Linked DNA regions of Archangium violaceum. The protein of the gene in region 2 interacts with the protein of the main gene of each other region in a pairwise test. Links are inferred from orthologs where the notes say so. Each region holds a gene or a part of one and is shown on either strand. Other genes may lie near its edges. The genes, in order: eno and rpe.

The links.
Region 1: the proteins of rpe (region 2) and eno interact in binary tests that used the Escherichia coli proteins (3 or more experiments, as listed by UniProt). The link is inferred for Archangium violaceum from one-to-one orthologs.

Annotation. Positions count from the first base shown.
Region 1 is NZ_CP069396.1:5,223,335-5,226,593, forward strand. Bases 166-3,116 are described here. They hold eno (phosphopyruvate hydratase), read left to right. Parts: upstream 166-968; coding sequence 969-2,264; downstream 2,265-3,116. Other genes in these bases: JRI60_RS21400 (ADP-ribosylglycohydrolase family protein), read right to left, coding at 166-872; surE (5'/3'-nucleotidase SurE), read left to right, coding at 2,287-3,081; JRI60_RS21415 (peptidoglycan DD-metalloendopeptidase family protein), read left to right, coding at 3,090-3,116. Also shown: more of JRI60_RS21400, read right to left, coding at 1-165; more of JRI60_RS21415, read left to right, coding at 3,117-3,259. UniProt on the Escherichia coli protein: Catalyzes the reversible conversion of 2-phosphoglycerate (2-PG) into phosphoenolpyruvate (PEP). It is essential for the degradation of carbohydrates via glycolysis.
Region 2 is NZ_CP069396.1:2,127,427-2,130,716, reverse strand. The notes cover bases 253-3,234. They hold rpe (ribulose-phosphate 3-epimerase), read right to left. Parts: upstream 2,080-3,234; coding sequence 1,426-2,079; downstream 253-1,425. Other genes in these bases: JRI60_RS08965 (HD domain-containing phosphohydrolase), read left to right, coding at 2,267-3,234; JRI60_RS08975 (response regulator), read left to right, coding at 1,034-1,417; JRI60_RS08985 (AAA family ATPase), read left to right, coding at 253-504. Outside these bases: more of JRI60_RS08985, read left to right, coding at 1-252; more of JRI60_RS08965, read left to right, coding at 3,235-3,290. UniProt on the Escherichia coli protein: Catalyzes the reversible epimerization of D-ribulose 5-phosphate to D-xylulose 5-phosphate.

The DNA.
Region 1 (3,259 bases), 3.1 Mb from region 2 along the record:
ACCACGCCCGCCTCGAAGCCGGGCGCGTGCAACAGCTCCCAGTAGGCCAGCCGGAAGGCCACCCGGACCCGGTCCGGGTGCAGGTGCAGGTGCAGGTCCGGACCGTACAGCAGGGGGTCGTCCCGCTGCGCCGCCGCCAGGTCCTCCCGGAGCGCGGCCGTGGCGCGCGACACCTCCTGGACGTAGTCGGCGGCCGAGCGGCCCAGGGACGCACTGGCCACGGACAGCCCGCTGATGGCGGCCGTGATGAGATCCTCCGTCTTCAGCTTCTCGCCCGCGCCAAGGGCGTGCGCGATGGAGCCGTTGAGGGCGGCGCAGGCCAGCTGGCAGCACGGGTCGAAGTGCGTGAGCGCGGAGTCGGCGAGCGAGGCCTGCACTCGCGCCTGGGCGTCCTTGTGGAAGAAGACGCCGATGGGGGCGGTACGCGCGAGGCTGCCGTTGCCCGCGGGGCGCCGGAGGCCGCGCAGCCACACGCGCCGCGCGGCCGTGGCCCTGGGCAGGCCGGACTCGAGGAGCTCCGTCATCACCTCGCGCGTGGACTCGCTCATGCCCACGGCATGCCCCTGCCAGGCGAGGTAACGGCGCAGCATGTCATCCGGGTCGTAGCTCTTGAGCTCGCGCAGACCGGCGCCCAGACAGCTGGCCATCTGCCCGCTCTCGCCCACCTGGCCCCGCCGCAGCTCGAAGGGGCCCCCGCCCTTGAGCTCCCGGAAGAGTCCGTCCGCGAGCTGGGGGAAGGGTGGGGCGGGCAGACGCCGTGTCTTCAAGGGGGCGCCGAGCGCGTCACCGACGGCGAGGCCCAGGAGGGCGCCTCGGCCGCGCAGGCGCGGGTGCGGGTCGGAAACGGGGGCGGCGGGTCGGCGCGGAGGCATGGGGCGGCGGGAGGGGCTTCGGGGGGCCGACAGTGTAGCAGTCCTCCTGTCGAGCAAGCTTGCTCGGGGCGGGGGTGTCCTCTAGAACCCCGCGCCATGACCGAGATCGCTCAAATCGTGGCGCGTGAAGTGCTCGACTCCCGCGGTAACCCCACCGTGGAGGCCGAGGTTTTCCTGGCGGGCGGAGCCAAGGGCCGTGCGGCGGTACCGTCCGGTGCCTCCACCGGTGAGCATGAGGCCCTGGAGCTGCGGGACGGGGAGAAGAACCGCTACCTGGGCAAGGGCGTGCGCAAGGCCGTCTCCAACATCATGGAGACGATCGCCCCCGAGCTGGTGGGCATGGATGCCGCGGACCAGTACGCGGTGGACATGCAGATGCTGGAGATGGACGGCACGCCCACCAAGAGCAAGCTGGGCGCCAACGCCATCCTGGCGGTGTCCATGGCCACGGCGCGCGCGGCGTCGGATGCTTTCGGCGTTCCCTTCTACCGCTACGTGGGCGGCGCGCAGGCGCGCACCCTGCCGTTGCCGCTGATGAACATCCTCAACGGTGGCGCGCACGCCGACACCCGCGTGGACGTGCAGGAGTTCATGGTGGTGCCCGCGGGCGCTCCCTCCTTCTCCGAGGGCCTGCGCTGGGGCGCCGAGGTGTTCCACGCGCTGAAGAAGATCCTCAAGGGCCGCAAGCTGGCCACCGGTGTGGGCGACGAGGGCGGCTATGCCCCGGACCTGCCGGCCAACGAGGAGGCGCTCAAGCTCATCATGGAGGCCATCTCCTCGGCGGGCTTCAAGGCCGGCGAGCAGATGTTCCTGGCCATGGACGTGGCCGCCAGCGAGTTCTTCGACAAGGGCAGCAAGAAGTACCGCCTCAAGGGCGAGGGCAAGGAGTTCGATGCGGCCGGCATGCTGGACTACTACCAGCAGCTCGTGTCGCGCTACCCCATCGTCTCCATCGAGGACGGCATGGCCGAGGACGACTGGGACGGCTGGAAGCGCCTCACGGACGCGCTGGGCAACAAGATCCAGCTGGTGGGTGACGATCTCTTCGTCACCAACGTGGAGCGCCTGGGCCGCGGCATCCAGGGCGGCGTGGCCAACTCCATCCTGGTGAAGGTGAACCAGATCGGCAGCCTCACGGAGACCTTCGACGCGGTGCGCATGGCCCACAAGGCCGGCTACACCTCGGTGATGAGCCACCGCTCGGGCGAGACCGAGGACACCACCATCGCCGACCTGGCCGTGGCGCTCGACTGCGGACAGATCAAGACGGGTTCGGCGTCGCGCTCGGACCGCATCGCCAAGTACAACCAGCTGCTGCGCATCGAGCAGGAGCTGGGCGCGGGCGCTCGCTACGCGGGCATGCACGCCATCAAGGGACTGAAGTCGAAGTAACGAGAGGAACGGAGAGAGAGCCGTGGCCGACAAGAAACCCCGCATCCTGGTCTCCAACGACGACGGCTACTTCTCCGAGGGCCTGCGCAACCTGGTGGAAGCGGTGACCCCGTTGGGGGAGGTGTGGGTGGTGGCGCCGGACCGCGAGCAGAGCGCGGCCTCGCACGCCATCTCCCTGCACCGCCCCCTGCGCATCACCGAGGTGCGTGAGCGCTGGTTCGCCGTGGATGGAACCCCGGCGGACAGCGCTTATCTGGCGATCCATCACCTCATGAAGGATGATCGCCCGCGGATCATGGTGTCCGGCATCAACCACGGGGCCAACCTGGCCGACGACGTCAACTACTCGGGCACGGTGGCCGCCGCCCGCGAGGCCGCGCTGCTGGGCATTCCGTCCATTGCCTTCAGCCTGGTGTCTCGCGCGCCGTTCGACTTCCAGCACGCGGCGCGCTTTGCCCGCTCGCTGGTGGCGGCGGCGCTCGCCCAGCCCCAGCTGCCGCCCCGGATGCTGCTCAGCGTCAACGTCCCCCGGGGCGAGCCCACGGGGTACGCCATCACCCGGCTGGGCCGGCACTCGTACGGGTACGACGTGGTGGAGAAGGAGGATCCGCGCGGTCGCAAGTACTACTGGATCGGTGGCAGCTCCTACGCGCACGAGGACGTCCCCGGCAGTGACTGCAACGCGGTGCACCTGGAGCGCCGCATCTCGGTGACGCCGCTCAACTTCGAGCTCACCGACACGCAAGCCATGACGGCGCTGGCGGGTTGGAACCTCGAGGGCTTCCCGCGCTCCGACGTGGGCAGGGGAGGCGACTGAGGTTGGCGGTGGCGGACGCCAGGTGGGTGCGGCCGGCGCTGTTCGCGCTGCTCGCGCTCCTCGGCACCACCGGCTGCTCGCTGGTGTCGAAGTCCGTCACCCCTTCACCCTCCGCGTCCGTCTCCGAGCAGTCCCCGTTGGGCCTCGGCGAGCTGCGCGAGCCCCACCCGGAGCTGGA
Region 2 (3,290 bases):
GTCGCGCGGGGGGTCGCGGACCGCCTCACCGAGCAGCTCGAGAGAGCGGGTTGCACTCTCGCGTTGGAGCTCGAGGGCCCCGTCATCGGGGCGTGGGACAGGCTCCGTATCGAGCAGGTCGTGATGAACCTGCTCACGAATGCCATCAAGTACGGGGCCCATCGTCCCATCCGGATGAAGGTGTGTAGCGAGGGAGACAGGGCGATGCTGCGGCTCGAGGACCACGGGATAGGCATTCCCAGGGAAGACCAGGCGAGGATCTTCGAGCGCTTCGCGCGCGCGGCCTCGCACAATTACGGCGGCCTCGGCCTCGGGCTCTTCATCGCGCGGCAGATCGTCCAGGCGCACGTCGGGCGAATCTGGGTGGAAAGCGAGCCCGGGAAGGGGTCGACGTTCTTCGTCGAGCTCCCTCGAAGCTTCTGCGGGCAGCGGCAGGAGTTGCCGCCGACGCCCGCCGGGACTGATTCCACGAGCCGCTCTCAAGCTGCCGCAGAGCACTCATGAATCCGTGGAGGACATGCGCAAGGGCCTCGATCGGCTCGACTTCGCAGCGCCCGAGCCAGCCCCAGCCGAGTAATCCCAGGGGCCGCCGGAGGTGAACCCTCGCCGCTTGCCGCGAGGTTGCTGCTGGCCTCTTGGCTCCGGAAAAACGAAGGGCGCGGACCCGAGGATTTCTCCAAGGATTCCGCGCCCTTCAGATGGTCGGGGAGACAGGATTTGAACCTGCGACCCCTTGGTCCCGAACCAAGTGCTCTACCAGGCTGAGCCACTCCCCGATACGTCACTGTCCTCCGCCGGAACTGCTCTCGGGCCGTCGAAGTGGGCGGTCATGTACAAGAGCCGTCCGGCCTAGTCAACGGCCCTGGATCATCTTTTCATTCCTCGCACCCCGACCCAGGGTCACCCATGACCCAGAGGGCCTGGAAAACCCGGGTTCCGCGCTCGTAACCCATGCATTTCGCGAGGGCGTCCATCAGGAACACTGCTTGCTTGGATTCTCATCGAACGCACAGCGCAGCCTCCCCGGGGTCCCATGCTTTCTCCGGTCGTCCTCATCTCCGATGATGAGCCGCTCGTCGTGTCCGCTCTCACCCGAGAGGCCCGCCGCTCCGGCCTCTCCTCGGTGGCGGACACCACGTCCCAGAAGGTCCTGGAGCTGGCTCGGAAACACCGGCCAGCCGTCATCATCCTCGACATCCACCAGAGCCAGGATGGACGCGACCTGCTCGCCCGCCTCAAGCAGGACCCCGAGACGCGCGACTGCAAGGTCATCATCCTCAGTGGCGTGGAGGACCAGTTCACCCGCCACGTCTGCTTCGAGCTCGGCGCCGACGCCTACGAGGTGAAGCCCTTCGACCACACCTTCATGACCCGGGTGGCTCGGATGGCCGGGGTGAAGGAGACCCTCGACGCCTGAGTGTATGCTCAGGGGCGCAGCGAGCGGATGGCCGCCGCGTAGTCCTTCGAGCCGAAGACGTACGAGCCCGCCACCAGCACCGTGGCCCCGGCTTCCACCACCCGCCGCGCCGTCTCGGCGTTGATGCCGCCGTCCACCTGGATGTCCGTGGTCAGCCCCCGCGCATCCATCATGGCGCGCAGCCGACGCACCCTGTCCACCGTCCGCTCGATGAAGACCTGCCCCCCGAAACCGGGGTTCACGCTCATCAGCAGCACCATCTCCACCTCGCCCAACACCTCCTCCACCGCCGACAGCGGCGTGGCCGGGTTGAGCACCACCGCCGGCTTCGCCCCCGCATGGCGGATCTGCTGCAGCACCCGGTGCAGGTGCGTACACGCCTCCACGTGCACCGTGAGGATGTCCGCCCCCGCCTCCGCGAACGCGTCCACGTACTTCTCGGGCTCGACGATCATCAGGTGCACGTCCAGCGGCCGGGTCGCCGAGCGTCTGATCGCCTGCACGATCACCGGCCCGAGCGTGATGTTGGGCACGAAACGCCCGTCCATCACGTCCACGTGGATCCAATCCGCCCCAGCGGCCTCCACGGCCCGCACCTCCTCGGACAACCGGCCGAAATCAGAGGACAGGAGCGAGGGAGAGACGAGCACGCGGCGATTCATGGGGCCGCTTCATACCCACTTCCGCCCGGGGGTGGTACCGCCTGATTGCACGCAAGGCGGGCTTCCCGACTGTCGGCCTTTCCATGGACTCGTCCCCGGGGACCCCCCCGGGGGGCGGCGCCTCCACCTCCCGTGCTAAGAAGGGTCCTCCCAGGCCGTGCGCCGTACCTCGACGGAGCCACTCCCGGTGCTTCCACAGACCCAGCTGCCCGAACCTCCAGACCTCAACCGGCGCCTCAAGAAGCTCACGTCCATCCTGGACGTCACCAAGGCCATGAGCGCCGAGCGCGACCTGGACCTGCTGCTCCCCCTCATCCTCTACGAGGCCAGCAAGGTCGTCGAGGCCGACCGCTGCTCCCTCTTCGTGCTGGACCGCGAGCGCAACGAGCTGTGGAGCAAGGTGGCCCAGGGCTCCAAGAGTGAGATCCGTCTCCCCGTGGGCAGCGGCATCGCCGGCCAGGTCGCCCAGACGGGCGAGGTCATCAACCTCCCGGACGCCTACGCCGACGAGCGTTTCAACCGCACCTTCGACAACCTCAGCGGCTACCGCACCCAGAGCGTCCTGTGCGTCCCCATGCGCGACGCCAACGGCGACGTCACCGGCGTCATCCAGGCCCTCAACAAGCTCAGCGGCAACCCCTTCGACTCCGAGGACGAGGAGCTGCTGCTCGCCCTCGGCGCCCAGGCCGCTGGCGCCATCGAGAACGCCCTCCTCCACGAGGAGATCAACAGGCTCTTCGAGGGCTTCGTCTCCGCCTCCGTGGTCGCCATCGAGTCCCGCGACCCGACCACCGCCGGTCACTCCGGCCGCGTGGCCGACCTCACCGTGGCCATGGCCCGCGCCCTCGAGCACGTCCACACCGGCTTGTACGCCCACACGCGCTTCAGCGTCACCGAGCTCCAGGAGCTGCGCTACGCCTCGCTCCTGCACGACTTCGGCAAGGTGGGTGTGCGCGAGCCCGTGCTCGTCAAGGCCGAGAAGCTCTACCCCCACGAGATGGAGGGACTGCGCGCCCGCTTCCAGCTGGCTCGCAAGGACCTGCAGCTCCAGAGCTACCGCCGCCGGCTCTCCGCCGCGAAGCTGCGCGGTACGCACCACCTGGCGGAGATCGACGCCGAGGAGGACGAGCGCCTCGCCAAGGAGCTCAAGCAGCTCGACGAGGTGCTCGAGTTCGTCCTCACCTGCAACCGGCCCACCGTGCTCGCCCAGG